4 regions of the Sinorhizobium terangae genome follow, and region 2 is predicted to be linked to each of the others. Evidence: predicted binding sites of a transcription regulator. Region 2 holds the regulator's gene; each other region holds the start of a gene.
The links. Region 2 encodes PhoB, which activates phosphate uptake and scavenging genes when phosphate is short. Its sites were predicted from a motif close to TGTCATNNANCTGTCAT; they were not measured.
Positions count from the first base shown of each region.

Region 1: QA637_RS16150 (DUF2794 domain-containing protein) is a predicted target of PhoB. The motif match lies at 5,250-5,266, and genes of this name have one in related genera.
Region 3: QA637_RS07775 (UDP-2,3-diacylglucosamine diphosphatase) is a predicted target of PhoB. The motif match lies at 4,361-4,377, and genes of this name have one in related genera.
Region 4: QA637_RS17590 (DUF47 domain-containing protein) is a predicted target of PhoB. The motif match lies at 6,299-6,315, and genes of this name have one in related genera.

Region 1 is NZ_CP121659.1:3,397,824-3,405,397, reverse strand. It holds gene QA637_RS16170 (ABC transporter ATP-binding protein) at 1-300, shown strand, start outside; gene QA637_RS16165 (ABC transporter permease) at 297-2,852, shown strand; gene QA637_RS16160 (Bax inhibitor-1/YccA family protein) at 3,063-3,800, shown strand; gene QA637_RS16155 (GNAT family N-acetyltransferase) at 3,960-4,520, shown strand; gene QA637_RS16150 (DUF2794 domain-containing protein) at 4,828-5,229, opposite strand; gene QA637_RS16145 (DUF1223 domain-containing protein) at 5,562-6,335, opposite strand; gene acnA (aconitate hydratase AcnA) at 6,510-7,574, opposite strand, start outside.
Region 2 is NZ_CP121659.1:140,643-148,216, forward strand. It holds gene QA637_RS00670 (substrate-binding domain-containing protein) at 1-22, shown strand, start outside; gene pstC (phosphate ABC transporter permease subunit PstC) at 124-1,608, shown strand; gene pstA (phosphate ABC transporter permease PstA) at 1,605-2,927, shown strand; gene pstB (phosphate ABC transporter ATP-binding protein PstB) at 2,941-3,756, shown strand; gene phoU (phosphate signaling complex protein PhoU) at 3,901-4,614, shown strand; gene phoB (phosphate regulon transcriptional regulator PhoB) at 4,736-5,419, shown strand; gene QA637_RS00700 (GcrA family cell cycle regulator) at 5,497-6,015, opposite strand; gene QA637_RS00705 (aspartate aminotransferase family protein) at 6,433-7,574, shown strand, end outside.
Region 3 is NZ_CP121659.1:1,640,977-1,648,550, reverse strand. It holds gene QA637_RS07795 (DUF2865 domain-containing protein) at 1-52, opposite strand, end outside; gene QA637_RS07790 (acyl-homoserine-lactone synthase) at 239-883, opposite strand; gene QA637_RS07785 (helix-turn-helix transcriptional regulator) at 1,037-1,774, opposite strand; gene QA637_RS07780 (NADP-dependent malic enzyme) at 1,946-4,252, opposite strand; gene QA637_RS07775 (UDP-2,3-diacylglucosamine diphosphatase) at 4,429-5,274, shown strand; gene QA637_RS07770 (MFS transporter) at 5,402-6,622, shown strand; gene dgcA (N-acetyl-D-Glu racemase DgcA) at 6,574-7,557, opposite strand.
Region 4 is NZ_CP121659.1:3,741,230-3,748,803, reverse strand. It holds gene QA637_RS17610 (transglycosylase domain-containing protein) at 1-891, shown strand, start outside; gene dnaK (molecular chaperone DnaK) at 1,154-3,076, shown strand; gene dnaJ (molecular chaperone DnaJ) at 3,341-4,483, shown strand; gene QA637_RS17595 (inorganic phosphate transporter) at 4,627-5,631, opposite strand; gene QA637_RS17590 (DUF47 domain-containing protein) at 5,631-6,275, opposite strand; gene recF (DNA replication/repair protein RecF) at 6,464-7,574, shown strand, end outside.

The DNA.
Region 1 (7,574 bases), 710 kb from region 2:
CAGCTTTCGGGTGGCGAGCAGCAGCGCGTCGCGATCGCCCGTGCGCTGGCGCCGTCACCGAAGCTGCTGATCGCCGACGAACCGACCGGCAATCTCGACGCCGAGACCGGCCGGCAGATCGCCGATCTTCTCTTTGCGGAACAGCGCGAACGCGGCATGACGCTGGTTCTTGTTACGCATGATGCAGCACTTGCCGGGCGTTGCGGGCGGCAGGTGCAAGTGCGCTCCGGCGAGATCGTTTCCGGCGGGCATGCCGAATCGACGGCCGCCGCGGTTCGCCAGGAGGCGGCATCGGCATGAGCGAGACGGGCGCCATCAACCGCTTTCGCCCGTTTCTCGCCCTCAGACTGGCGCTGCGCGAAATGCGCGGCGGCCTCAAGGGCTTCTACATCTTCCTTGCCTGCATCGCGCTCGGCACCGCGGCGATCGCCGGCGTCAATTCGCTTTCACAGTCGATCAGCGCGACGATCGCGTCGCAGGGCCAAGAGCTCCTTGCCGGCGATATTCGCTTCGAACTCAACAATCGTGTGGCGACAGCCGAGGAGCAGGCCTTTCTCGACAGTCTCGGCAGCGTTTCCGCTTCCTCGGGTCTGCGTTCCATGGCGCGCCTCCCCGATGGATCCAACCAGGCGCTGGTCGAACTGAAGGCCGTCGACGGTGCTTACCCGCTCTACGGCACTCTTGAGAGTGAACCGGCAAGGCCGCTCGCCGAACTCCTGTCCAAACAGGGAGAGGTGTTCGGCGCGATCGCCGCGCCGCTGCTGCTCGAGCGTCTGGGCATCAGCCTCGGCGATGAAATCCTGATCGGCAATGCCCGCGTTCGGATCAGCGCAACGATCGTGCGGGAACCGGACGCGCTTTCCGACGGGTTCGGTTTCGCGCCGCGGCTGATGGTCTCGGCCGACGCGCTTTCTGCCTCGGGGCTCGTACAGACCGGCAGCCTCGTCGAGCACGGCTACAAGGTGAAGCTTGCCGATCCTCAGCGCGTCGCGTCCGTTCGCGCCGAGGCCGAGAAGCGATTCCCGTCGGCCGGCTGGTCGATCCGGACGAGCGGCAATGCCACCCCGTCGCTCAACGCCAATATCACGCGTTTCTCGCAGTTCCTGACCCTCGTCGGCCTGACGGCGCTGATCGTCGGGGGCGTGGGCGTCGCCAATGCCGTGCGCGCCTATCTCGATGGAAAGCGCAGCGTCATCGCGACCTTCAAATGCCTCGGCGCCCCGGCGTCACTGGTCGCCATGGTCTACCTTGCGCAGATCCTGATGATTGCGCTGATCGGTATTGGCATCGGCCTCGTTTTCGGCGCGCTGATCCCCTTCATCGCGGCCCAGTTCCTTGCCGATGTGCTGCCCGTTCCGACGTCGTTCCAGCTCTACCCGTCGGCGCTCGGCCTCGCGGCGCTTTTCGGCCTGCTGACGGCGCTCGCCTTCGCCATCCTGCCGCTCGGCCGCGCGCGCCGGGTGCCGCCAACGGCGCTCTTCCGGCAACAGGGTTTCGAACCGACCGGCTTTCCGGCCTGGCCCTATCTCGCAGGGGCTCTCGCCTGTCTTGCCGCGCTCGCCGGACTTGCCGTCTGGACGGCCTATGATCGCAGCATTTCGCTGATCTTCCTCGGCGCAATCGCCTTTGCCTTCATCCTGCTCAGGGGCGTGTCGTGGCTCATTTCCTGGCTGGCGCGGCGCAGCCCGCGGGTGAATTCGCCGGCGCTGAGATTGGCGATCGGCAATATCCATCGCCCCGGCGCCCTGACCCCGTCGGTGGTGCTGTCGCTGGGTCTCGGTCTCGCCCTGCTGGTGACGCTGGCGCTGATCGACGGCAATCTCCGGCGCGAACTCACCGGCGACATGGCCGAGCGCGCGCCCAACTTCTTCTTCGTCGACATCCAGGGCAGCGAGATCGAGGGGTTCCGGTCGCTGCTTGCGCAGGCGATGCCGGAGGGCAAGGTCGTCGAGGTGCCGATGCTGCGCGGGCGCATCGTGGCGTTCAACGGCGAGGACGTGAACAGCCGCAACGTACCGCCCGGCGGGCAATGGGTGCTGCGCGGGGACCGTGGCATCACCTATGCCAAAAATCGGCCGGAGAACTCGACGCTGACCGAAGGTACCTGGTGGCCCGAGGACTACCAGGGGGAGCCGCTGGTCTCTTTCTCGGCGGAGGAGGCCCGCGAACTCGGCCTGAAACTCGGCGACGCGGTGACCGTCAACGTGCTCGGCCGCAACATCACCGCGAAGATCGCCAATTTCCGCAATGTCGAATGGGAATCCTTGTCGATCAACTTCGTCATGGTCTTTTCGCCCAACACCTTTGCCGGTGCGCCGCACGCCTGGCTCGCAACCGTCATCGATCCGGATGCCACGGCCAAGGAGGAAGCGGCGGTCTTGAAGTCGGTCACCAATACCTATCCCACGATCACCAGTGTGCGCGTCAAGGATGCTCTCGATATCGTCAACACGCTTCTCGCACAGCTTGCCACGGCCATCCGCGCCGCCGCCGCCGTCGCCCTTATCGCATCGGTTCTCGTTCTTGCGGGGGCGCTCGCCGCCGGCAATCGGGCGCGCATTCACGATGCGGTGGTGTTGAAGACGCTGGGCGCCACGCGCGGCACGCTGATCCGCGCCTTCAGCTACGAATACATCATTCTCGGCTTCGCAACCGCCGTGTTCGCGCTGTTTGCCGGGGGCGTTTCCGCCTGGTTCGTCGTCAGCCGCGTGATGACGCTGCCGTCCGATTTCCTCCCGGATGTCGCGGTCGCCACAATCGTGATCGCGCTTGTCATGACCGTCGGCATCGGTCTTGCCGGAACCTGGCGCATTCTCGGCCAGAAGGCCGCTCCGGTGCTGCGTGAATTGTGAGCGCCGAAATTAACCGTAAATCACCCTTGTTTGATGGCTCAGGCCCCGGCTTTGCGCGATTCCGGCTCTTGCGGGTCTTGTGCGTGATCCGTTTCAACATCATATTTGTCCACAGGCATGCTGGAGCCCCGCAGCGGCGCCTGGGCGCTTGAAGGACAAGCACTTACCGCCCGACACCGTCACTCCAACCGGGGCTTAAATGAGGAAACAATGGCTGATCTGAGAAACTACCAAACCCGAATGTCGCCCGCCGGCGCTCAGGCGGGTGCCGTGATCGACGAAGGCCTTCGCGCTTACATGCTGAAGGTCTACAACCTGATGGCTCTCGGGCTGGCGATCACAGGTGTAGCAGCTTACGGAACCTATGCGCTTGCCGTCTCCAATCCGGCATTCGCCCAGCTCATCTACGCTTCGCCCTTGAAGTGGGTCGTAATGCTGGCGCCGCTGGCGCTGGTCTTCTTCATGAGCTTCCGCATCAATTCGATGAGCGTCTCCGCAGCGCAGACGACGTTCTGGATCTACGCCGCCTTGATGGGGGTTTCGCTGTCCTCGATCTTCCTGGTCTTCACCGGCCAGAGCATCGTGCAGACGTTCTTCGTCACGGCCGCCTCCTTCGGCGCCCTGTCGCTTTACGGCTACACGACGAAGAAAGATCTGTCGGGCTTCGGCACGTTCCTGATCATGGGCCTCTTCGGCCTGATCATTGCGTCGATCGTGAACATCTTCCTGGCGTCTTCGGCGCTCGCATTCGCGATCTCGGTCATCGGTGTGCTGGTCTTCGCCGGCCTGACCGCCTACGACACGCAGAAGATCAAGGAAATGTACTACGAGGCCGATGACGTCGCGGTTGCTGGCCGCAAGGCCATCATGGGCGCGCTGACGCTCTATCTCGATTTCATCAACCTGTTCATGTTCCTGCTGCAGTTCCTGGGCAACAGGAACGAGTAGTCAGACGCGCATTTACAGAAAAGGCGGCTTCGGCCGCCTTTTTTGTTGTCGCGTCGTCGTGCGTCCGATTGGATGCGCGGCGCCGTAAAGTAGAGCGGCCTTGATCGCGCCGTCCGATCCATGCGATTTGATCGGGATCAGCCAACATCACGAAGTCCCATGTCTGTCACTCTCCGCGACGCCGTCGCTGCCGATCTTCCCGCAATTACCGAAATCTACCGCGAGTCCGTTCTGAACGGCGTGGCGACCTACGAGATAACACCGCCCTCCGAGGCGGAGATGGCGCTGCGCTTTTCGACGATAACCGGCAACGGCTATCCCTACATCGTGGCACAGGAGGACTACGGCAGAGCGATCATCGGTTACGCCTACGCTTCCGCATTCCGCACGCGGACGGCCTATCGCTTCCTGGTGGAGGATTCCATCTATCTTGCGCCGGAGGCCCGGGGCAAAGGCGTGGGCAGGGCGTTGCTGGCGGAGCTGGTCAAACGGTGCACCGCGCTTGGCTTCCGCCAGATGGTCGCGGTGATCGGCGGCGCGCATCCGTCATCGATTGCATTGCATCGCGCTCTCGGCTTCGAGCATCAGGGGTTCATGAAGGCGACCGGTTTCAAGCACGGGCGCTGGCTCGACACGGCGATCATGCAGCTCGCGCTCGGAGACGGAGCGGCTTCGGACCCGGACGAGGGCGCCTACCCCGATACGCTCTACCGGACCTAGCGCATCGGACCCGATTTTCGGAAGGCACGATGCGTGGAATCAAAGAGTTACAGCGTCCTTTGTGCGTCCTAAAGGATGCACGGCGCTGTAAGTCGCGTCGGGTCATCGCTCCTATGCATGTCGTTGTCCCAAAACCGCTGCACACTTTTGGATGACATGCGTTAAGTCAGGTCGGCTTTGGGTGGCGGGCTTGCACCTCTTCCCGTTCGCAAGAAGAGCGAACTTGAGGCGCACAAAGGCCTTCGACCCGCCTGCGGGGGAAGGCGCCGGCAGGCGGATGAGGGGCAATTCCACAGGAGATATCGCGTCAGGTCTCGACGAGTTTCAGGACCTTGTCGAACACCTTGAGCACCAGGGCAAGCTCATGGCCGCGCTTCAGGATCGTGCCATGGGCATTGAGCACGCTGTAGGCGCCCTGCTTTGCCGCAAGCTTCGGGTTTTTCTCGATCCGGTAGAGCGGTGTCTCCCCCGATCGCTTGAACACGGAGAAAACGGCTCGATCCTTCGTGTGGTCGATCGCATAGTCGCGCCATTCGCCCTCGCCGACCATACGGCCATAGACCCGCAAAATCTGGTCCAGCTCGCGGCGATGAAATGTAACGGGTGGGGGATTCCTGGCGCTCTTGTATTCGTGAAAGTCGACCACTTGCGACGTGGCCTGGCCCTGGCGACGCGTCTCGCCTTCCGGTAAATCCGGTTGATCAGTCATCAGTATTTCGGCCTTCTGATGTGACAGGACTACGACAGTGTGCCTGACACGAGCGGAAAAGCAAGTCGGAAGCCGGTGAACAATGCCGGCAATTCTTGTCCTTGCCGCAATTCAGTCAAATCGGCGCCCCAATTCACGGCAAGACTTCCACCGCTGCCGGACAGAGTCGTTGCCACCGTATGTCCGGACAGGTCGTCATGCTGCGGGAGATTACGAACGCAGACATGACCGGTTCGGTCCGGTAACTTCGAACCCTCAGCCCCAGCCCCTCGATGCTGCCGGGCCGAACCACCCCCTTCTCAGAAAATCCCCTGTGTCGGAAATCACCGGGTTCAAAGCTTGCCCTGCGGGCCGGCAAGAACAGCTGCCGCTCCGACAATGGCCCCCGGCGTTTCCGCGTCCTTCATCGATTGCAGCAGGACGGCGCAGCCACTGTTGCCCTTTCCCTCGATCAGGACGGAGGCGGGCAAGGTGAATTCGGCCGGCTTGCCATCCCACATGCCGATCGTCTGGATGTCGCGCACGGCATGCCAATAGGCGATCTGCTTGCCGCTGTTTTCGCCCTTCTCGACATCGACCACCTTGGCCCGCTCGAAATAGACGACGACGACATTTGCCTTGCCTTCGCCGGCCCCGACCTTGATCGAGATTCCACCGTCGCCAATCGCCGCCTGCACCGGAACGGCCAGTCCCCGGCCCTCCGTGTTCATTGCGTCGAGCCGACTCCTGATCGCCTGCAGGTTGGCGCCGTTGAGATGATCGCGCCCGTTGAGGACCGCTTGCGGCGTATAGACGCCGTTGCGGCCGAGCATGCGCGCATAGGCATATTGCCGTTCGGTATTTTCCTTGGAAGCGAGCGTGTCCGCCCAGCCGAGATAGTTCCAGTAGTCGACGTGATAGGCGAGCGCGACGACGTCGCCCTCGTCGACCAGCTTCTTGAGCGCCGCGTCCGCCGGCGGGCAGGAGGAGCAGCCCTGGCTGGTGAAGAGTTCGACCACGCCCTTGACTGTTTTTCCGTCATCCGCCGCAACCGCTCCGCAGCCTGCCCCCAGAAAGCCTATCGTCAGGGCGAGACGCCGGATGGTTGTGTTATAGGCGAATGTCATGGCGTCACTTTTTTATAGGCAGGCTCGAATGCTGGAGTTCATACATACGACGGCCATTCTTCAACGGAAAGTCACGTTGGAGTGAGCATTTCACCGCTTATCGATACGGGGACGTGAAAAAGCCGGGGCACCATTCGATGCCCCGGCTCTCAAGCCGTGAAAACGTCAGCAGGCTCAGGCTGCGAGGTCGCGCAGAACCGTCTGCAGGATGCCGCCGTTGTTGACGTAGGTGACCTCGTCAAGCGTGTCGATGCGGCAGATCAGCGGAACTTCCTTGACCGAGCCGTCGCCATAGGTGATCCGGGCCACGCGCTTCTCGCGCGGCTGGACTTTGGCGAGGTTGTCGATGGTCACGACCTCGTCGCCCTTCAAGCCCAGCTGCTCCCAGGTCATGCCTTCCTCGAAGACGAAGGGGATAACGCCCATGCCGACGAGGTTCGAGCGGTGGATGCGCTCGAAGGACTGGGCGATCACCGCCTTGACGCCGAGCAGGTTGGTGCCCTTGGCCGCCCAGTCGCGCGACGAACCGTTGCCGTATTCGACGCCGGCGAAGATGACGAGCGGAACGCCTTCTTCCTTGTACTGCATGGCGGCGTCGTAGATCGACATCTCTTCCTTGGACGGATAGTGGATGGTGTAGCCACCTTCCTTGCCGTTCGGGCCGAGCATGTGGTTGCGGATGCGGATGTTGGCGAAGGTGCCGCGCATCATCACCTCATGGTTGCCGCGACGCGTGCCGTACTGGTTGAAGTCGGCGACGCCGACGCCATGGCCGAGCAGGTAGGAGCCTGCCGGCGACTGAGCCTTGATCGAACCGGCCGGAGAAATGTGGTCGGTGGTGATCTTGTCGCCGAAGAGACCGAGGACGCGGGCGCCTTTGATGTCGGAAATGCCAGCGCCCTTCTTGCCCATGCCGACGAAGTAGGGCGGGTTCTGGACATAGGTGGAAGCCTCGTCCCAGGCATAGGTTTGCCCGGCCGGAACCTGAACCGCCTGCCAGTTGGCGTCGCCCTTGAACACGTCCGCATATTTCGTCGCATAGAGTTCGCGCGTGACATACTTGAAGATGAAGTCCTGGATCTCCTGCGAGGTCGGCCAGATGTCCTTCAAGTATACCGGCTTGCCGTCCTTGTCCTCGCCGATCGGCTCCTTGGTCAGGTCCTTCTGCACCGTGCCGGCCAGCGCATAGGCGACGACGAGCGGCGGCGAGGCGAGGTAGTTCGCCTGGACGTCTGGCGA
Region 2 (7,574 bases):
CGAAGCTGGCAACATGCTCTGATTATAAAGACGCACCCCGGCGCGACTCGTTGTTGCGCCGGGGTGTGTGTTCATTCGATATTGCCGGTGGCTTGGCATGGCCTTTACCAGGGAGACGTGCCGATGAGTACTTCGCTCCTACTTTTGTTGATTGTTTTGATTGGTTTCATTGCTTATTTTGCCGGTCGTGCGCGCTCGCTCGCGCGGTCGGGCGGCAAGCTCTCGAACCTGCATTCCCTGCCTGGCTACCACGGCAGCTACGTCGCCATATGGGCCATGTTGCCCGCTGTACTCGTGCTGGCCGCATGGCTGGTCGCCTCGCCGATCTACGTCGATGCAAGCGTCCGCTCGGCTCTTCCCGATTCTGTGCAGAGCCAGGGTGAGGCGAATACCCAGCTCGCGCTCGGCCAGGTCAAGTCCGTTGCCGTGGGTCTCAGCCGCTTGAGCCCTGCTGAACTTACAGCGGTTGAAAATGGTAGTGCCAACCTTCGTGAGGCGCTCGCGGCCAAGGGCGTGCCGCTTGCCGGCGAAGGCGAGCCGTATATGATCGAGGCGGCGCAGCAGTTCAACGAAATGCGTTACTACAGCCGTTGGCTGATGAGCGCGGTCGTGGTTCTGATTGCCGTTGCCGGCGCTCTCTACGCGATCCGCAATGTCTCGACGCGTTTCCGTGCCCGCAACCAGGTGGAGCGGGTCATGCTGGGCGGGCTCGTCGTTGCCTCGTCCATCGCCATCCTGACGACGATCGGCATCGTCGGTTCGATGCTGTCGGAGGCCGGCCGGTTCTTCAGCATGGTATCGCCCGTCGAGTTTTTCTTCGGCACCGTCTGGGATCCGCGTTTCGCCGCGGCCGGCAATTCCGGTGCCTCGGGCCAGTTCGGTCTGCTGCCGCTGCTCGCCGGCACGCTCTACATTGCTTTCGTCGCCATGCTTTTCGCCGTGCCGATCGGCCTTTTCGCGGCGATCTACATGGCCGAATACGCCAGCCCGCGGCTGCGTTCGACCGCCAAACCGCTCCTCGAGGTGCTCGCCGGCATCCCGACGATCGTCTACGGCTTCTTCGCACTCGTGACGGTCGGTCCATTCCTGCGCGATATCTCGGCGCAATTGAGCGGTCTCATCACCGGCAGCTACCAGAACTTCATTCAGGCACAGAGCGTCATCACGGCCGGCATCGTCATGGGCATCATGCTCATCCCGTTCGTCTCCTCCTTGTCCGACGACATCATCACCCAGGTGCCGCGGGCGCTGCGCGATGGCTCTCTTGGCCTTGGTGCCACGCGTTCGGAGACGGTGAAGAAGGTCATCCTGCCGGCCGCACTGCCCGGCATCGTCGGCGCACTGTTGCTGACGGCCTCGCGAGCGGTCGGTGAAACGATGATCGTCGTGCTTGCCGCCGGCGTGGCAGCGCGCATGCAATTCAGCCCCTTCGAGCCGATGACGACGGTGACGGTCAAGATCGTCAATCAGTTGACGGGCGACCTGGAGTTCACGTCGCCGCAGACGCTGGTCGCCTTCGCGCTCGGCATCACGCTGTTCGTCATCACGCTCTGCCTCAACATCTACGCGCTCTACATCGTGCGCAAATACCGGGAACAGTACGAATGACCGAGCTTGCCACCTCCACGGTAAGGGTCTCCACCCGTCCCGCCGAAACACGCCGCGATATCGGTATCAAGCGCCGTTATGCGGCGGAGCGGCGCTTCCGCGCCTACGGCATCACCGCGATCACCCTTGGCCTCCTGTTTCTGGCGATCCTCATCTCGACAGTCGTCTCCAACGGTTACACCGCCTTCCTGCAGACGACGATCACGCTGCCGATCGAATTCTCCGAGAACGTGATCGATCCGAAGAACGAGCGCGCCACCGATCCCAAGGCGCTGATGACCGCAAACTATCCTCTGCTCGTACGCAATGCTCTCGTGAAGCAGCTCGGCCTCGACCCGACGAAGCGGCCGCTGCTCAAGCAGGCGACGGACATGATCTCGCCCAGCGCGCGCATGCAGCTGCGCAACATGGTCGTTGCTGATCCGTCGCTGATCGGCAAGACCGTGCCGGTCACGCTCCTTGCAGAGGCGAATATCGACTCCGCTTTCAAGGGGCAGATCGACCTGTCGGTGGATGAGGGCAGGCGCAAGGTCAAGGATCAGCAGGTCGCCTGGATGAACCAGCTTGCCGATGCCGGCGTGCTCAAGAAGAGCTTCAACACCGGTATCTTCACCTTTGGCGCGTCGAGCCGTCCGGAAGCGGCGGGTGTCGGCGTCGCGCTTGTCGGCTCGCTCTACATGATGCTGATCGTGCTGGTCCTGGCGCTGCCGATCGGTGTTGCCGCCTCGATCTATCTCGAGGAGTTCGCGCCGAAGAACCGCCTTACGGATCTGATCGAAGTCAACATCAACAATCTCGCCGCCGTGCCGTCGATCGTTTACGGCCTTCTCGGTCTTGCCGTATTCGTCAACTTCGCCGGCATGCCGCGTTCGGCGGCCCTCGTCGGCGGCTTCGTGCTGACGCTGATGACGCTGCCGACAATCATCATCGCCACCCGTGCGGCGTTGAAGGCGGTGCCGCCGTCGATCCGTTCCGCGGCACTGGGTCTCGGCGCATCGAGGATGCAGACGATCTTCCACCATGTGCTGCCGCTCGCCATGCCGGGCATTCTAACTGGTACGATCATCGGCCTTGCGCATGCGCTTGGCGAAACGGCGCCGCTGCTCCTGATCGGCATGGTGGCCTTCGTCGTCGACTATCCCGGTTCGCCGCTGGAGCCCTCCACGGCACTGCCGGTGCAGATCTACATGTGGGCAAATGAGCCGGAACGCGCTTTTGTGGAGCGGACCTCGGGAGCGATCATCATTCTCCTGATCTTCCTTGTGATCATGAACCTGGGCGCAATTCTCTTGCGGCGTCGCTTTGAGCGTCGCTGGTAGTGGGGTAAGGACTATGAACATGATGTCGGAAGCTGCAGTGGAAAAAGTTCTGGACCTGAAAATGAACACGGTACCCTACAAGATGATCGGCAAGGATGTGTCGGTCTATTACGGCGAGAAGCGCGCGCTCTTCGACGTCAATCTCAATATCCGTGAAAACACCGTGACAGCCTTGATCGGTCCGTCGGGCTGCGGCAAGTCGACGTTTCTGCGCACGCTGAACCGTATGAACGACACGATCGAGAACTGCCGCGTGACCGGCAAGATCACGCTCGACGAGGACGACATTTACGATCCGTCGATCGACGTCGTGGAACTGCGGGCCCGTGTCGGCATGGTGTTCCAGAAACCGAACCCGTTCCCGAAGTCGATCTACGAGAACGTCGTCTACGGTCCTCGTATTCATGGCCTCGCTCGCACCAAGGCTGAGTTCGACGAGATCGTCGAAACGAGCCTGCAAAGGGCCGGTCTTTTCAACGAGGTCAAGGATCGCCTGCACGAGCCGGGTACAGGCCTTTCCGGTGGCCAGCAGCAGCGTCTCTGTATTGCGCGCGCCGTTGCCGTCAGCCCCGAGGTGATCCTGATGGACGAGCCCTGTTCGGCACTCGATCCGATCGCTACCGCGAAGGTCGAGGAACTCATTCACGAACTTCGCGCGAACTTCACGATCGTCATCGTGACGCACTCGATGCAGCAGGCCGCGCGCGTCTCGCAGCGCACCGCCATGTTCCACCTCGGCAATCTCGTCGAGGAGAACGATACCGATAAGATGTTCACCAATCCGGATGACCAGCGCACGCAGGACTACATCATGGGTCGGTTTGGCTAAGCCAGGCGACCAGGGCAATTCCAGGAAGAGCGCGCAACGGTTCTCCTCTGGATTTGTGTAAGTTCAAGGAGTTAGGTCATTTCAGCGTTTCGACGGAGCATGAAATGATCTGGTCAACGGGTTTGCGAGTTCGAGGAACGAAACATGTCACCTACACACATCACGTCGGCGTTTGACGACGAGCTGAAATATCTGACGCGCCGCGTCTCGGAAATGGGAGGGCTTGCCGAGCAGATGGTGGCCGATTCCGTCCGGGCGCTCGTGAATTCCGACCTGGCGCTGGCGCAGAAGGTGATTTCCGACGACGCGATCCTTGACGATGCCGAGCGCCAGATCGGCGACAAGGCGATCGTCACCATCGCCAAGCGTCAGCCTATGGCCTCGGATCTCCGCGAGATCATGGGGTCGATCCGTATCGCCGCCGATCTGGAACGTGTCGGCGATCTAGGCAAGAACACCGCCAAGCGCGTGATCGCGGTCGCCGGATCCGGCATTCCGCGCAAGCTCGCCCGTGGCCTGGAGCACCTGGCGGAACTGGCCTTGGTTCAGCTCAAGGAGGTGCTCGACGTCTATGCCTCCCGCTCGCCGGAAAAGGCAAACAGCATCCGCGAGCGCGACGAGGAGATCGACGCGATCTACACGTCGCTTTTCCGCGAACTGCTCACCTATATGATGGAAGATCCGCGCAACATCACGCCGTGCACGCATCTTCTCTTCTGTGCCAAGAACATTGAGCGTATCGGCGACCACGCGACCAACATTGCCGAAACGATCTACTACATGGCAACGGGCGCCCAGCCGCAGGGCGAGCGGCCGAAGGACGACACGACGTCCACGCTAGGCTCTGTGACGGACTAGAGCGCCCGACAGCCGTATGCCCTAGTGCATGCGTTGATCTTATACCGGTCGCGGTTTTTCGCGGCCCATACTGTGCCGCGGTGGCATGATGGCACCCGCGCGTAGGAAGGAGCATGACCGAATGTTGCCGAAGATAGCCGTAGTCGAGGACGAGGAGGCGCTGAGCGTCCTCCTGCGCTACAATCTCGAGGCCGAAGGTTTCGACGTCGATACGATCTTGCGTGGAGACGAGGCCGAGATCCGCCTTCAGGAGCGCTTGCCCGATCTCCTGATCCTCGACTGGATGCTGCCCGGGGTTTCCGGCATCGAACTCTGCCGCCGGCTGCGGCAGAGGCCGGAAACGGAGCGCCTGCCGATCATCATGCTGACCGCGCGGGGCGAGGAAAGCGAACGCGTTCGCGGGCTTGCCACCGGCGCGGACGACTATGTCGTCAAACCGTTTTCGACGCCGGAACTGATGGCGAGAGTGAAGGCAATGCTCAGGCGGGCCAAGCCCGAGGTGCTTTCGACGCTGTTGCGCTGCGGCGACATCGAACTCGATCGCGAGACGCACCGTGTCCACAGGCGCAGCCGTGAAGTCCGGCTCGGACCGACGGAGTTCCGGCTCCTGGAGTTCCTGATGTCCTCGCCGGGGCGCGTCTTCTCCCGTTCGCAGCTTCTCGACGGCGTGTGGGGACATGACATCTATGTCGACGAGCGCACCGTGGACGTGCATGTCGGCCGCCTTCGCAAGGCGTTGAACTTCTCCAACATGCCCGATGTCATCCGCACCGTACGCGGCGCCGGCTATTCACTGGAAAGCTGAGGCCACCCGCCCGCTTCCACAGGCATCAAAAAAGGGGCGTCACCGCCCCTTTTTCAATTATGTTTGCTCGCGGTCGGTCAGCGCATGCGCCGGCGCTCGGCGGAAGGCTGATAGGCGAGCCGCGTGTGATAGCTGCAATAGGGCGACGATTCCGGCGAGTCGTTGCCGCAGAAATGGAACTCTTCCTTCAGCGGGTCGCCGATCGGCCACTTGCAGGTGCGCTCCGTGAGCTCCGTCAGGCCGAGGCGCCGCGACATCGGGATGACGACGTTCGGTGCGAGTTCGATGTCCTGGTCGGCGACGAGATCGACTTCGACCTCTTCCTTCAGCACGGTCGCGCCGGCGGTGCGGGTGACGGTGCGGGTGGCGACCCGCGCGGCATAGTTCGGTGCCCGGGGAGCGGACGTGGTGCGCTTCGGACGCGCGGCAGTGGTCGTGCCACCCGCCTTCGCGCGGCCCGGCAGGCTCAACCGGTGAACCTTGCCGATCACGGCGTTGCGGCTGACGCCACCCAGTTGCGCTGCGATCTGGCTGGCGCTCAGGCCCTCGGACCACAGCTTCTTCAGTTTCTCCACCCGCTCGTCAGTCCAGTTCATTTCTGCACTCCCCGTTCTCGGCGTTGGATGGCAGAATCCATCACCCAGCTCCGGAAAAAAGTCCGGAGCTGCAACGCGATAACTCTTTTGGTGACTAGGTCCGCCGCATGCGTCTAGTAATTGAATATTAACCTACTGGCAGGGTGACTCCGTGGCAAGAGTCGCGGGAATCGCGCCGAATCGATTTCGGAGTTTTCCCCAACTTGCTGGCTGGCCGTTGCATTTTTGCAAGCCCCTGCGGCACGTTTTTTCGCACGTCGGAATCCGGGCATTCAAGCGCGCTGCAAGCCTTGGTTTTGTTGACATTGCGGTGCGAAATGGGAATAGTGCCTGCGCCGCCGAAAGGCGGCATTTTTGATTTTTATTGGGCACGATCGCCCGATATCGATGCCAACAGGACGGAAGGAGAAGTTCGCCATGGCCGCAACAACGCCGCTCTACGACACCTATATGCGCGCGCCGTTGCGTTTCGAGCGAGGCGAAGGCGTGTGGCTCATTGCCGAGGACGGCTCGCGCTATCTCGATTTTGCCGCCGGCGTCGCCGTGAATGCGCTTGGCCATGCCCATCCGCACCTGGTCGAGGCGCTGAAGTCGCAGGCGGACAAGGTCTGGCATCTTTCCAACCTCTACGAAATTCCGGGCCAGGAAAGCCTGGCGCGCCGGCTGACGGCAGTGACATTCGCGGATCGCGTGTTCTTCACCAATTCGGGTGCAGAAGCGCTGGAATGCGCCATCAAGACCGCGCGCCGCTATCATTTCGCCAGGGGGAACCCGGAAAAATTCCATGTCATCACCTTCGAGGGCGCCTTCCATGGCCGCACGATCGCGACGATCGCGGCCGGTGGCCAACAGAAGTACATCGAGGGTTTCGGACCAAAGGCACCTGGCTTCTACCAGGTTCCCTTCGGCGACATCGCCGCGGTCAAGGATGCGATCAATGACGAGACGGCGGCGATCCTGATCGAGCCGATCCAGGGCGAGGGCGGCGTTCGCCCGGTGAGCAAGGAGTTCCTGCAGGAGTTGCGGGCGCTTTGCGACGAGTTCGGCCTGCTGTTGATCCTCGATGAGGTCCAGACCGGCATTGGCCGGACCGGCAAGCTTTTCGCCCATGAATGGGCCGGCATCCGGCCGGATATCATGGCGGTCGCCAAGGGCATCGGCGGCGGCTTTCCGCTGGGCGCATGCGTGGCGACTGAAGAAGCGGCAGCCGGCATGGTCACGGGCACGCATGGCTCGACCTATGGCGGCAATCCGCTGGCGATGGCGGTCGGAAACGCGGTGCTCGACGTCGTTCTTGCCGACGGGTTCCTCGAGCAGGTGCGCGATGTCGCTCTTGTCTTCCGGCAGGGCCTCGCGTCGCTCAAGGACCGTTTCCCGGATGTGATCGAGGAAATCCGCGGCGACGGGCTGTTGCTTGGCATCAAGGCAAAGGTGCCCTCGGCTGACCTGTTGAAAGCCATCCGCGCCGAGAAGCTGCTCGTAGTTCCCGCCGGCGAAAACGTGCTGCGCCTGCTGCCGCCGTTGATCACCACCGCCGCCGAGGCCCGGGAAGGGCTCGC
Region 3 (7,574 bases), 1.5 Mb from region 2:
GCAGGGCCACCGCCACGGATTTGAAGTTCCGGGATATGACGATCCGGGGCACTGGCTCTCGTCTCTTCTGCCTTGGTGCGCGATCCGTTCTTCAAGGACTTTCGCGACCGCCAACTCCTGTTTATCCATATCATAAGGCGTTGACGTAACAGCGCAACGTCCAGGGAGAGTTTGCGTTAACAGGGCACCGCAGCAAGAGAGAATAGACCGGGCCGCGACGGCGGCCCGGCGAGAAGGATCAGGCGGCCCGTGCTGTTTCGAGCGACATCGGGCGTTCGAGCACGGTGCCCTCGATTGCGGCGACATGCTTCATCGTTTCAAGTAGTTCTCGCGTCACTTCCCACGCGACTGCCACGGCGAAGACGGAGCCGATCCGGTGAGGATCGGCAATGCGCTCGCCGGGGCAACCCATCCGACGGAACATTCTTTCGAGGAAGACGTCGGTGACCGTGACGATATGGCTGACGCCGGAGGCAAGGCCCAGTTCGCCCACGCCACACATGAGTTCCGCAGCGGCGACCGTTACCTGGTTCGACGAGCGATCCTGCGAGATATCCGGATCGATGCAGAAGCGGCTCGATTCCCACACGGAAGCGCTACGGATCTCGGGATTGTCGCCGAGCAGAATCGGAAACGTATCGTCCAGCATGTTCGGCCCAAGCGTCGGCAGCAGCCGCAGCGATCCGCGTAGCTTTCCGGTATCCGGTGCGTACGACATTACATAAAGGGGGTTCGCCTTGTCGTAATGGTCGATTTCCCACTCGCCGTCCGTCTTCACGTCCCATTTCAGGAAGTCATGGAACACGCGCTTGCGCAGCCGGAACATTTCGTCGATGGCCCGCGGGTGCTGTCCGCGAGCGTTACCGTTCACAATCCTGATCATCTTTCGCTCCATCGTTTTTGCGCGATGGGCAGATGCTGTCAGGCTGAACCGACACATGTAACTGTCGGTAGTGACAGTTCAAAAGGAGATTTTTTCCCACTAAATTTGCGGGGCTTTTGTCCAGAGGCTACCGCAATGGTTAATTTGAACCCGTCAGATAGTGGGGATCAGGGCGTGGCGAACTGCCTGCGCCACGGCTTGCGTATTGGAGACGACATTCAATTTGCGGCGCGCATTGGTCATGAAAAAGCGGACGGTACGCTCGGATATGCCGAGGATCGTGGCGATTTCCCAATAGCTCTTGCCGGCCGCCGACCAGGTCAGCACCTCGGTTTCGCGGCCCGTCAGTCGCATGTCGCGCTCATCGATCGCCCCTGCCGTGGCCGCATGTTCCAACATCGATGCGTGGAAGAGGTTGGCGGCCAGCTGGAAGTCACGCAAATGGCAGCGCCGATAGATCGACCATTCCGCAGGCGACATGTTGGCGTTGATGGCGAGAAGCGCCATGCGCCCGGCAGGTGACGGCAGCGGCAGCGCAACGCCCTCTGTCGAAAGCCCGATTTCCTCCGCTGCATGGAAGAGCGGTTCGCACTCGGGGAATCGTCTGCGGGCGGTCGTCCATTCGACAGGTCTCACGCCACCAAGCGCAAGCCGCAGGATAGGATCAATGCGGTAGAGGGCTCTCGTTCGATAGATTTCCGCGGCATAGGCGCCGAACGTGTGGTGCAGACGGCATACCTTTAGTCCGTCGGCAAGGGGCTCCGCTTCCAAGTATAGCAGATGCGCGATCTTGAAAGTGCGGCGCATCAACGCGAAGAATTGCTCGGGTTCGGCGCAGCCCCCGTACTCCACAATGTCCAATAGATCGAGGACAGCCTGTTGATCCGTCATGCCCAACACCGAATCTTGCCCCTAGATAAGCATGGTAATGGGGGCATGCTTTGTCTAGTGCAATATTTCGTAAACGCTGCAAACTATTGCCCTTTCTAAATTCATGGTTGAATTTCGATCGGGGTAAACGTCAGGGCCGCCCGGGTCAGCGGCCCGACGTGTGCCTTTCCGTTACACCGGATGGCTTGCCTCGACGACCGCAAGAGCAGCCATGTTGACGACGCCGCGTGATGTGACCGACGGCGAAAGAATATGCGCGGGCAGGGCGGAACCCAGGAGGATAGGCCCGACATGCAGGCTGTCCGTCATGGTCTTGACCACACCGAGCGTGATGTTGGCGGCATCCAGATTGGGGAACACGAGCAGGTTGGCCTCGCCGTTGAGCGCGCTGTCCGGCATCACACGCTGGCGCAGGATCTCGGAGATCGCCGAGTCGCCGTGCATCTCGCCGTCGACTTCGAGGTCGGGCGCCAGTTCACGCACGAGCTGCAGGGCCGCACGCATTTTCGATGCGCTTTCGGAGTCGCGCGAACCGAAATTCGAATGCGACACGAGTGCCGCACGCGGGGTGATACCAAAGCGGCGGATTTCTCCGGCCGCCATCACGGTCGTCTGCGCAATCTCCTCGGCGCTCGGATTGTAACTCACGTAGGTATCGGTGAAGAAGGTTGCGCCGCGCTGCGAGATGAGCAGGCTCAGCGCCGAGAAATCGCGAACGCCCGTCCGCTTGCCGATGATCTGCGAAACATCGCGTAGGTGTCTGCTGTAGCGACCTTCCACGCCGCAGATCAGCGAATCCGCTTCGCCGCGCTTGACCGCAAGGGCGCCGATCACCGTCGTGTTCGTGCGCACGATCGTGCGGGCCGCTTCAGGGATGACACCGCGTCGGCCGACGAGTGCGAAATAGTCGTCGACGTAGTCGCGGTAGCGCGGGTCGCCTTCAGGATTGACGACCTCGAAATCGACATCCGGGCGGATCCGCAGGCCGTAGCGCCGCAGACGCGTCTCGATAATCTGCGGGCGGCCGATGAGGATGGGATTGGCGGTGCCTTCCTCGAGCAGCACCTGCGCGGCGCGCAGCACCCGTTCGTCTTCGCCTTCGGCAAAGATGACCCGGTTCTTCGCGGCGTTTTTGGCGGCCGCGAAGACCGGCTTCATGATGAAGCCGGAGCGGAAGACGAAGCGGTTCAATTTGTCGAGATAGGCGTCGAAATCCTGAATGGGGCGGCTCGCGACGCCGCTTTCGGCCGCTGCCTTCGCGACGGCCGGGGCGATGCGCAGGATCAGCCGCTGGTCGAACGGCGAGGGGATGAGGTAGTCCGGTCCAAAGACCGGCGTCTCGCCCGAGTAGGCGCGTGCGGCGACATCGGATGGCTCCTCGCGCGCAAGTCCGGCAATTGCCCGCACCGCCGCCATCTTCATTTCTTCATTGATCGTACGCGCCCCACAATCCAGCGCGCCGCGGAAGATGTGCGGGAAGCAGAGAACGTTGTTGACCTGGTTCGGGAAATCGGATCGTCCGGTGCAGATCATGGCGTCCGGGCGCGCCGCGCGGGCCAGCTCCGGCATGATCTCGGGAGTCGGGTTGGCGAGCGCCATGATCAGGGGCTTCTCGGCCATTTGCACAAGCAGTTCGGGTTTGAGGACGCCGGCGGCCGAGAGGCCGAGGAAAACGTCGGCGCCGCCGATGCTGTCGGCCAGCACGCGGTTGTCGCTGTCCTGCGCATAGACGGCCTTCCACTCGTCCATCAGCGCTTCACGCCCCGTGTAGACGAGACCCTCGATATCGTGGACCCAGATGTTCTCCCGTTTGGCACCGAGCGTAACGAGGAGGTTCAGGCAGGCAAGCGCCGCCGCGCCCGCGCCGGAGGTGACTATCTTCGCCTTGGCAATATCCTTGCCGGCGAGTTCGAGGCCGTTCAGGACGGCGGCAGCAACAATGATCGCGGTTCCGTGCTGGTCGTCGTGGAAGACCGGTATCTCCATCTTTTCGCGCAGGCGCCGCTCCACCTCAAAGCATTCCGGCGCCTTGATGTCCTCGAGATTGACACCGCCGAAGGTCGGCTCCAATGCCGAGACGACATCGACCATGCGATCGACGGTCGGTGCGTCGATCTCGATGTCGAAAACGTCGATGCCGGCGAATTTCTTGAAGAGCACGGCCTTGCCTTCCATGACCGGCTTGGAGGCAAGCGGGCCGATGTTGCCGAGGCCGAGAACAGCCGTGCCGTTGGAGATTACCGCGACCAGATTGGCGCGCGCGGTGAAATCGGCGGCTGTTTCGGGATTGTCCTTGATGGCGATACAGGGCGCGGCGACGCCGGGCGAATACGCAAGCGCCAGATCACGCTGGTTTCCGAGCGGCTTGGTCGGCTGGATCTCAAGCTTGCCCGGGCGCGGGTAGCGATGGAAGAAAAGTGCCTGCTGGTCGATGTCCCCGCTTGCCGGGACCGGTTTCGCTTTGTCGCCCGTATTCATGCCTTGCATTCCTTGTTCTTGATCGGGGCCTTTTGGCATGAATTGCGGGCGGCGTACAGTTATGCTCTGGCTCATTTCCGACGCCCGATTTGTCGCACGCGCACCGCGTGTCATCTTCCTGAAACACGAGTCTGGTTTTGACGGGCGTCAAAAGGATCAACCAAGACGAGGCTCGCATGACCGCAGCATCGGTATCCCAACAGAACTCGGTTCGGAAACTGCGGACTCTCTTCATCTCCGACGTCCACTTGGGCTCGAAGGCGGCCAAGACCGATTACCTGCTCGACTTCCTGCGCCATCACGAGGCGGAAACCATCATCCTCGTCGGCGATATCGTCGATGGCTGGCGCCTGAAGCGCAGCTGGTATTGGCCGCAACCCTGCAACGACGTGGTCCAGAAACTGTTGCGCAAGGCCCGCAAAGGCTCCCGTATCATCTACATTCCCGGCAATCATGATGAGTTCATGCGGGATTTCCCGGGCGTGCACTTCGGCGGCATAGAGGTGGCCCAGCGCCACATGCACAAAGCCGCGGACGGGCGCAACTATCTCGTCCTGCATGGCGACGAATTCGACGTCGTGGTGCGCAATGCGCGCGTGCTCGCCTATTTGGGCGACTGGGCCTACGACATGGCGATCGCGATCAATATCGGGCTCGCGGCAATCCGCCGTCGTCTCGGCATGCCGTACTGGTCCTTTTCCTCCTGGGCAAAGCTGCAGGTCAAGCACGCGGTGAATTTCATCGGCGAGTTCCAGAAGGTCGTTGCCGAGGAGGCGCGCCGGCATGATGCGCAGGGCGTCATCTGCGGGCATATTCATCACGCGGTGATCGAGGACATCGGCGATGTCCGCTATATCAACACCGGCGACTGGGTCGAAAGCTGCACGGCGATCGCCGAGCATTACGACGGCCGGATGGAGCTTATCACCTGGCACCGCATGCGCGGCGGCATGGTCGAGGTGGAAAGCTCCGACGAGGCCGAGAAGATGCTGGCGCGTGTCCTCGCGCCGCAGGCCGCCTGATTTGGCGCGGGACGGTTTCGTAGCATTCCCACACTGTTTTCAGACAAACACCTGTGGCGAAAACTGGCTTATGGTGAGCGGCGGCGCGGTTGTGCTAGAGGATGGCTTGCATCCATCAGGTCACTCCATGATTCCCTCATCCGCGCCCTCGAATGTGGGGCCTCCGCCGCGTCGGTTCGCGCTCCGCATAGCGCTGCTCTTTTGTGCGCCGTTGATCGTCAACGGCTTTGCCATGCCGTATTTCCCGGTCTGGCTGAGCACCCTGTCAATGACCGACTTCGAGATCGGCGTCGTCCTTGCCATCCCCATGTTCATTCGCGTGATTACCGCGCCGCTCGCCGGTGTGCTTGCGGATCGGATCGGAGAGCGGGTGATCGTGCTGATCTGGTCCGCCGTGCTCTCCCTCGCAACGGCCTTCATTCTTTTCTACGCGCACAGCTTCTGGCCGGTCCTCGTCATCTACGCGCTGCAGTCGGCGGTTTATTCGCCCTATGTGCCGATCGTCGAGGCGATCGCGCTCTCGGGCGTGAGGCGCTGGGGCTTCGACTATGCTCATATGCGCGTATGGGGATCGGTCGCCTTTATCGGCGCGACCATGCTGGGCGGCTGGATGATCGGCAGGTTTGGCGGTCCGATGGTCTTGCCAGCGATGGCCATGGGTTTTGGGCTGATGATCCTCATGGCCTTGGCGGCCCCGCGCGTCGGCCGGCCGCGCCGTCCATCGCCGATCACCGCCCTGACCGAGCCGCCGCCGAAATCGCTCCGCCAGCCCGACCTGCAATTGCTGCTGGTCGGCGTCACGCTGGTCAACAGCAGCCATGCCATGCTCTTCGCCTTCTCGGCCATCTACTGGCAGCATATCGGCTACAGCGGCACGCAGATCGGAGTACTCTGGAGCGCCGGCGTGGCAGCCGAGGTGCTGATGTTCTTTTTCGCAAAGGCCATCATCCGGCGCTTCAGTGTGTGGACAATGATCTTCTCCGGCTGCGGACTTGCCGTCGTGCGCTGGCTGATCTTCCCGATGGATCTCGGCTTTTCCGGCTATTTCGTCCTGCAGTGTTTCCACGCCTTCACTTATGCGATCATGCACACGGGCATGCAGCACAAGCTGGTCGAAAGGGTTGCAGAAGAGCAGGAGGCTTCGGCGCAGGGCCTCTACTTCTTCTACACCGGCTTCTTCACGGCGATATTCACGTTCCTCTCGGGCTATTTCTACGCGTGGTTCGGCGTCAACGGTTTCTATTCAATGTCGGCCGTCGCCTTTGCGGGCTGTTGTTTCGCTTTTGCCGGCTGGTATCTTCAGCCCCAGAGGCTGGTCTCGGGCGGAAAGACGAGAGAGGCTTCGTAGCGCAGGCCGGGCTTGCGGTCTTCAGCAAGCAGGAGCGGACCGTCGAGATCGACGAAATCGACGCCCTGGGCGACGAGTATCGCCGGCGCCATGGCGAGCGAGCTGCCGACCATGCAGCCGACCATGATCTTGAGCCCCAGCGCTTCGGCTGCGGCGCGCATGCGAAGCGCCTCGGTCAACCCACCGGTCTTGTCGAGTTTGATGTTGACCGCATCATAGCGTCCGGCCAATCCCTTGAGATCGTCCGTTCCGTGCACGCTTTCGTCGGCACAGACCGGCACCGGGTGCGCGATTGACGCGAGCGCTTGATCCCGGCCTGCGGGCAACGGCTGCTCGATGAGAGAGATGCCGTTTTCCGCGCAGGCCGCGAAATGGACGGCCAGATTGTCCTCCGTCCAGCCCTCGTTCGCGTCGAGGATGATTTTGCTTTCCGGCGCCCCCTGGCGCACGGCGCGAATGCGCGATGCGTCGTCGGCAGTTCCGACCTTCACCTTCAACAGCGCCCGATGGGAATATTTTTGTGCCTGCACCATCATCTGCTCGGGGTCGCCGAGGGAGATGGTGTAGGCGGTCGTCAAAGCGCCGGGAGCGGTGGTGCCGACCAGCTCATGGACACGCTTGCCGCTTTTTTTTGCCTCCAGGTCCCAGAGGGCGCAATCTACGGCATTGCGGGCCGCGCCAGGCGACATCGCCTTCTGCAGATCAGCGCGCGTCAAGCCGGCTTCGATCGACGAGCGCACGGCTTCTATTGCAGCCAGAACCGATTCGAGCGACTCGCCGTACCGGGCATAGGGTACGCATTCTCCCCAGCCGGTCACCTTGCCGTCGCTGATCTGGCAGGTAACGACGCTCGCCGTCGTCTTCGAGCCACGGGAAATCGTGAAGGCGCCGGCGATCGGAAAGTGTTGGACGGTGGCGGTAAGCGAAAGTGGCATTGGATCTTCTCCGTCGG
Region 4 (7,574 bases), 370 kb from region 2:
GGCAACTGGACGCCCGAAAACTACGATCAGAAATACCGCGGCGAGGTCACGCTTGCCGACGCGCTCGCCAACTCGCTGAACACGATCGCGGCCGAGCTCGTCATGGAGGTGGGCCCGCAGAACGTGGTCAAGCTCGCGCATCGGCTCGGGATCGATTCGGAGATGCAGGCGAACGCTTCGATTGCGCTCGGCACGTCTGAAGTGAGTCTCGTGGAGCTTACCTCCTCCTACGCACCTTTCATGAATGGCGGCTTCAAGGCGACCCCGCACGTCATCCGCCGCATCTCCACCGCCGACGGCACGGTGCTTTACGAAAATACCTACGATAATCCGCCGCGCGTGCTCGACCCGGCGATCGTCAGCGAGATGAACCAGATGATGGTGCGCGTGCTGACGGACGGCACCGGCAAGAAGGCTCGCATCAAGGGCTGGGAGGCGGCCGGCAAGACGGGCACGACGCAATCCTTCCGTGACGCACTCTTCGTCGGCTTTACCTCTAATCTGACGACCGGCGTCTGGTTCGGCAATGACGACGGCAAGTCGATGAAGAAGGTCACCGGCGGCGGGCTTCCCGCCAAGGCCTGGCATGACTTCATGACCGCTGCCCACGAGGGTCTGTCGCCCTCGCCGCTGTTCGGGACGACCGGCGTGCAGCCCATGTTCGACAACGGTGGCGCGGTCGCCGGCCCCGGCACCCTGCCCGACGGTTTCGCAACCGCCAATCCCGATGCGTTTCCCGAGCCGCCAGCAAGCGTGGACGGCACGGCCGCCATCGAACAGGTGCGACCCGCCAGCGGTGAGAGCGCCGGGCCCATCCCGCCCGCGGGTGTCGGCGAGACGACCGGCGCGACCCGCCGGACGACGCTATTCGAGCTGTTGACCGGCGGTTGAGCCGTCGCGCCGACTGCGCCTTTCGACCGGATTCGCCGAAGGTGCCAACGTGCCGTGCCGATATCGCTTCATCCCGCGATCAAGAGCGCTTGCTTTTGCCCCTGATCCCCCCGCAGAATGCCTTGCAGTCCGAAACGCCGGTCCTTATATACGCCGCATCGACGCAGCCTCGGCTGCAATGAAATCCAAAGACCATCCCGTTAGGGGCTGTCCCATGAATGCCTGACCGGGTTCCGACAGTCCGCTGCAAGGAGAGAACGACATGGCTAAAGTTATTGGTATTGACCTGGGAACGACCAACTCCTGCGTCGCCGTCATGGACGGTAAGGACGCGAAGGTGATCGAAAACGCCGAGGGCGCGCGCACGACCCCCTCGATGGTGGCATTCACCGACGACGGCGAACGTCTCGTCGGCCAGCCGGCCAAGCGCCAGGCCGTCACCAATCCGGAAAACACTCTTTTTGCGATCAAACGTCTGATCGGCCGTACCTTCCAGGATCCGACCACCCAGAAGGACAAGGGGATGGTCCCCTACAAGATCACCAAGGCCGACAATGGCGATGCCTGGGTCGAAGCGCACGGTAAAGGCTACTCGCCGTCGCAGATCTCAGCCATGATCCTTCAGAAGATGAAGGAAACCGCCGAATCCTACCTAGGCGAGAAGGTCGAGAAGGCCGTCATCACCGTTCCGGCCTACTTCAACGACGCCCAGCGCCAGGCCACCAAGGATGCCGGCAAGATCGCCGGCCTCGAAGTGCTGCGCATCATCAACGAGCCGACCGCTGCCGCACTCGCCTATGGCCTCGACAAGAAGGACGGCAAGACGATCGCCGTCTACGACCTTGGCGGCGGCACCTTCGATATCTCGGTTCTGGAAATCGGCGACGGCGTCTTCGAAGTGAAGTCGACCAATGGCGACACCTTCCTCGGCGGTGAAGACTTCGACATGCGTCTCGTCGAATATCTCGCCGGCGAGTTCAAGAAGGAACAGGGCATCGACCTCAAGAACGACAAGCTCGCGCTGCAGCGCCTCAAGGAAGCTGCGGAAAAGGCGAAGATCGAGCTGTCGTCCTCGCAGCAGACCGAAATCAACCTGCCGTTCATCACGGCCGATGCTTCCGGTCCGAAGCACCTGACGATGAAGCTGTCGCGCGCGAAGTTCGAGAGCCTGGTCGACGATCTCGTCCAGAAGACCATCGCGCCCTGCAAGGCGGCGCTGAAGGATGCCGGTGTTTCGGCTGCGGAAATCGACGAAGTCGTTCTCGTCGGCGGCATGACTCGCATGCCGAAGGTCCAGGAAACCGTCAAGCAGCTGTTCGGCAAGGAGCCGCACAAGGGCGTCAACCCGGATGAGGTGGTCGCCATGGGTGCCGCGATCCAGGCCGGCGTTCTGCAAGGCGACGTCAAGGACGTTCTGCTTCTCGACGTGACTCCGCTGTCGCTCGGCATCGAAACGCTCGGTGGCGTCTTCACCCGCCTGATCGAACGCAACACGACGATCCCGACCAAGAAGTCGCAAACCTTCTCGACGGCTGACGACAACCAGTCTGCTGTGACGATCCGCGTCTCGCAGGGCGAGCGTGAAATGGCGGCCGACAACAAGCTGCTCGGCCAGTTCGACCTCGTCGGCATCCCGCCGGCGCCGCGCGGCGTGCCGCAGATCGAAGTCACCTTCGACATCGACGCCAACGGCATCGTGCAGGTTTCCGCCAAGGACAAGGGCACCGGCAAGGAACACCAGATCCGCATCCAGGCATCCGGTGGTCTCTCCGATGCCGACATCGAGAAGATGGTCAAGGACGCCGAAGCCAATGCCGAGGCCGACAAGAAGCGCCGCGAGACCGTCGAAGCCCGGAACCAGGCGGAGAGCCTGATCCATTCTTCGGAGAAGTCGCTGAAGGAATACGGCGATAAGGTTTCGGAAACCGACCGCAAGGCAATCAGCGACGCGATCGCTGCCCTGAAGGCCGCAACCGAGGTTTCCGAGCCCGACGCCGAGGACATCAAGGCCAAGACCAATACGCTCATGGAAGTTTCCATGAAGCTCGGTCAGGCGATCTATGAGGCACAGCAGGCCGAAGCCGCCCATGCGGATGCCGCAGCGGACGCCGCCCGCGACGACGACGTCGTCGACGCCGACTTCGAAGAGGTCAAGGACGAAGACGGCCGCAAGCGGTCGGCATAAGGCATCTTTCGATCGTGACATCACAGGAGCCCGGGAGCGATCCCGGGCTTTTTTGATGCCCGATCGACCGCCGGCATGCGGTCGATCAGATGCCGGCGACGACGCAACAGGCCGCACCAGCGCCTTTTTCGACAAAAAACCACGCGTACCCCGAGTTGGCTATGGTATCGCGCTTCAAGGTTTACTAAATCCTGTGGCAAGATAATCAGGCAGCCGCCGGATCCCCGCGCTGGCACGCCTTGTCAATGGGACATTCTTTGAAGCATGAAACGTGATCTTTACGAAACGCTCGGCGTTGCAAGAAGTGCGGATGAGAAGGAGCTGAAAAGCGCCTTCCGCAAACTGGCGATGAAATATCATCCGGACAAGAACCCGGGCGACGCTGAAGCGGAAAAGTCTTTCAAAGAGATCAACGAAGCCTATGAGACGCTGAAGGACCCGCAGAAGCGCGCGGCCTATGACCGCTACGGTCACGCTGCATTCGAGCAGGGCGGCATGGGCGGCGGCTTCGGCAACGGATTTGCGGGCGGCGGTGCCGGGGGCTTCTCCGACATCTTCGAGGACATCTTCGGCGAGATGATGGGCGGCGGCCGCCAGCGGCGCTCCGCCGGCGGGCGCGAGCGCGGCGCCGATCTTCGCTACAACATGGAAATCTCGCTCGAAGAGGCCTATTCCGGCAAGACGGCGCAGATCCGCGTGCCAACGTCGATCACCTGTGACGTCTGCAGCGGCAGCGGCGCCAAGCCCGGCACGAGCCCGAAAACCTGCGCGACCTGTCAGGGCTCCGGCCGCGTACGCGCAGCGCAGGGCTTCTTCTCGATCGAGCGCACCTGCCCGACCTGCGGCGGCCGCGGCCAGACGATCACCGATCCCTGCACCAAATGTCACGGCCAGGGCCGGGTCATGGAGGAGCGTACGCTTTCGGTCAACATTCCGGCCGGTATCGAGGACGGGACGCGCATTCGCCTCTCGGGCGAAGGTGAAGCCGGCCTTCGCGGCGGCCCGGCGGGCGACCTCTATATTTTCCTCTCGGTCAAACCGCATGAATTCTACCAGCGCGACGGCGCCGACCTTTATTGCAGCGTGCCGATCTCGATGACGACGGCGGCGCTCGGCGGCAAATTCGACGTGGCAACGCTCGATGGTACCAAGTCCCGCGTCACCGTGCCGGAAGGCACGCAGGCCGGTAAGCAGTTCCGTCTAAAGGGCAAGGGCATGCCGGTGCTGCGCTCCAGCCAGAGCGGCGACCTCTACATCCAGATCCAGATCGAGACGCCGCAGAAGCTGACCAAGCGTCAGCGCGAGCTCTTGCAGGAGTTCGAGCAGATCTCGTCCAAGGAGAACAATCCGGAGTCGACGGGCTTCTTCGCCCGGATGAAGGATTTCTTCGACACGCTCAGCGACTGATATCGGTTCGAACACGACGCACCGCCGTCCCCCGACCTGAAAACCCTTGGGGCGTTTCGCAGTCTCGTTGAGACAGCGAAGCGCCCCACTCTTTTGAGCAGCCTCAATGCCGGGTGGAAAACTGTCACATGTCCTGGAGCCGATCAGCCGAACAGGCCTGCGGCGTAGTAGGAAAGCGCGGCAATCCCGGCAGCCGCCGGCATGGTGATCACCCAGGCGATGACGATGTTGCCGGCCAGACCCCAGCGCACGGCCGAGACGCGCCGTGCCGATCCGACGCCAATGATGGCGCCGGTGATCGTGTGGGTGGTCGAGACCGGAATGCCGAGCCAGGTGGCGCCGAACAGCGTGATGGCACCACCCGTTTCGGCGCAGAAGCCCTGCATCGGGTTGAGCTTGGTGATCTTCGATCCCATCGTGTGGACGATCCTCCAGCCGCCGAACAGCGTGCCAAGGGCGATCGCCGCCTGGCAGGTGATGACCACCCAGAAGGGCACGTAGAATTCAGACCCGAGATAGCCCTGGGAGAAGAGAAGCACGGCGATGATGCCCATGGTCTTCTGCGCGTCGTTGCCGCCGTGCCCCAGCGAATAAAGCGAGGCGGAAACGAACTGCAGCACCCGAAACGTGCTGTCGACGGCAAAAGGCGTCTGGCGCACGAAGAGCCAGGACACGATCAGGACGAGAAGCAGCGCCAGGAAGAACCCGATGGCAGGCGACATGACGATCGCCCCGGCAGTTTTGAGAAGGCCGTTCCACACGATGGAACTGAAGCCGGCCCTGGCGAGGCCCGCTCCGACGAGGCCGCCGACGAGTGCGTGCGAGGAACTCGACGGAATCCCGAACAGCCAGGTGACGATGTTCCAGACGATCGCGCCCATCAGCGCCGCGAAGATGACCTGCGGCGTAACTATCCCGGGATCGATGATGCCCTTCCCGAGCGTTTCGGCCACGTGTAGGCCGAAAAAGAGAAAAGCGATGAAGTTGAAGAAGGCTGCCCAGAGGACCGCATATTGCGGCCTCAGCACGCGGGTCGAGACGATGGTCGCGATCGAGTTGGCCGCGTCGTGCAGTCCGTTGAGGAAATCGAAGAACAGCGCGACGGCGATGAGCCCCACGAGCAGCGGGAAGGCGAGCGTCGCATCCATCAGACGTTCTCGATCACGATGCCGCTGATTTCGTTTGCCACATCCTCGAAGCGATCGACGACTTTCTCCAGTTCGCCGTAGATTTCGCTGCCGATGATGTAAGCCATGGGGTTGGTGGCGCCGTGGCGCTGGAACAGATCCTTGAGCCCCTGCTCGTGCAAGTCATCGGAGCGACCTTCGACACGGGTCACTTCCTCGGCAATGGTGCTGAGGCGATGGGCATTCGCACCGATCCGGTTGAGCAAGGGTATCGCCTCGGCAACGAGATGGGCCGCCTGTACCACTGCGGCACCCATTTCCTGCATGCCGGGATCGAAGCTTTTCTGCTCGTAGAGCCGGATTGTCTTCACCGTCTTGTGCATCATGTCGATCGCGTCATCCATCGACTGGATGAGATCCTTGATGTCGCCACGGTCGAAGGGGGTGATGAAACTCCGGCGAACCGCCAGCAAAACTTCGCGGGTGATCTCGTCGGCTTCATGCTCGAGTGCGACGATGCGATCGCAATGGCGATCGATGTCTGGTCCCCCGGCGAGCAAGGCATTCAGCGCTTCGGCTGCTCCCATGACTGTGCGCGAGTGCTGTGCGAAGAGATCAAAGAATCTATCCTCGCGGGGAAGAAGCTTGCGAAACAAAGCGATCATTATCGATGCATCCAACCGTCGATTGTCATAAAACTGTCATATTGTACCCGCGATCCCAAGGAAAGTTCCGGGGCGAAAGAAAACAAAGGCTTCCCCCAGGGGATTCAGGGCCGGGCTCGAACATCCTTTCGCCTTGCCTTGGCGTCGCTTTCATCCTACCTGACAGCAACGTCGAATCCGGACCCGAGATGCCGCACAAGGTCTTCGTCAACCGCCTGAAACTGACCGACTTTCGCAATTACGCGACGCTGGCGCTCGACCTCGACGCACGCCATGTCGTGCTGACCGGCGAGAACGGCACAGGCAAGACGAACCTTATGGAAGCGGTCTCGTTCCTCTCCCCCGGCCGCGGCCTGCGCCGTGCGGCCTATGCCGACATCGCGCGCGTTGGAGCGGCCGACGGCTTCTCGGTCTTTGCGGCAGTCGAGGGCATGGAAGGGCCCGTGGAAATCGGCACGGGCACCGCCGGCACCGAGGATGGCCAAGCGCGCCGCCTGCGGCTCAACGGCACGCCGGCCAGGACCGTGGATGAATTGACCGACCACCTGCGGGTGCTCTGGCTGACCCCGGCGATGGATGGCCTCTTCACCGGCCCGTCCGCCGATCGCCGGCGTTTTCTCGACCGGCTGGTGCTCTCGCTCGACCCCGAGCACGGTCGGCGCGCCAGCGAGTTCGAGCGCGCGATGCGCAGCCGCAATCGGCTGCTGACGGAGTTTCGGCCGGACCCTGCCTGGCTTTCGGCAATCGAGCGAGAAATGGCCGGGCTCGGGGTGTCCATGGCATTGGCGCGCCTTGAAATGCTGGGCCTGCTGACGGCGCTGGTCGAAAGAAGCCAGGTCGAGCGAAGTCAAAGCGAGGGTACATTTCCTTCCGCGACGCTGTCGCTCTCGGGCTTTCTCGACGATTTGCACGGCCTGCCGGCCTACGATCTCGAAGAGCGCTATCTGGCAATGCTGCTGGAAGGCCGCGGCCGCGATGCCGCGGCCGGCCGCACGCTTGATGGTCCGCATCGCAGCGATCTTCTCATTCGCCACCGGGAAAAGAACATGGAGGCCGAACGGTGTTCGACCGGCGAGCAGAAAGCGCTGCTGGTCGGCCTTGTGCTCGCCCATGCCCGTCTTGTCGGCGACATGACCGGCCATGCGCCCGTGCTGCTGCTCGACGAAATCGCTGCCCATCTCGACGAGGGGCGGCGGGCAGCACTCTTCGATCTCGTCGACGGCCTTGGTGGTCAGGCCTTCATGACCGGAACCGACCGGACCATGTTTGCAGCGCTTGGCGAACGCGGCCGCTTCCTGA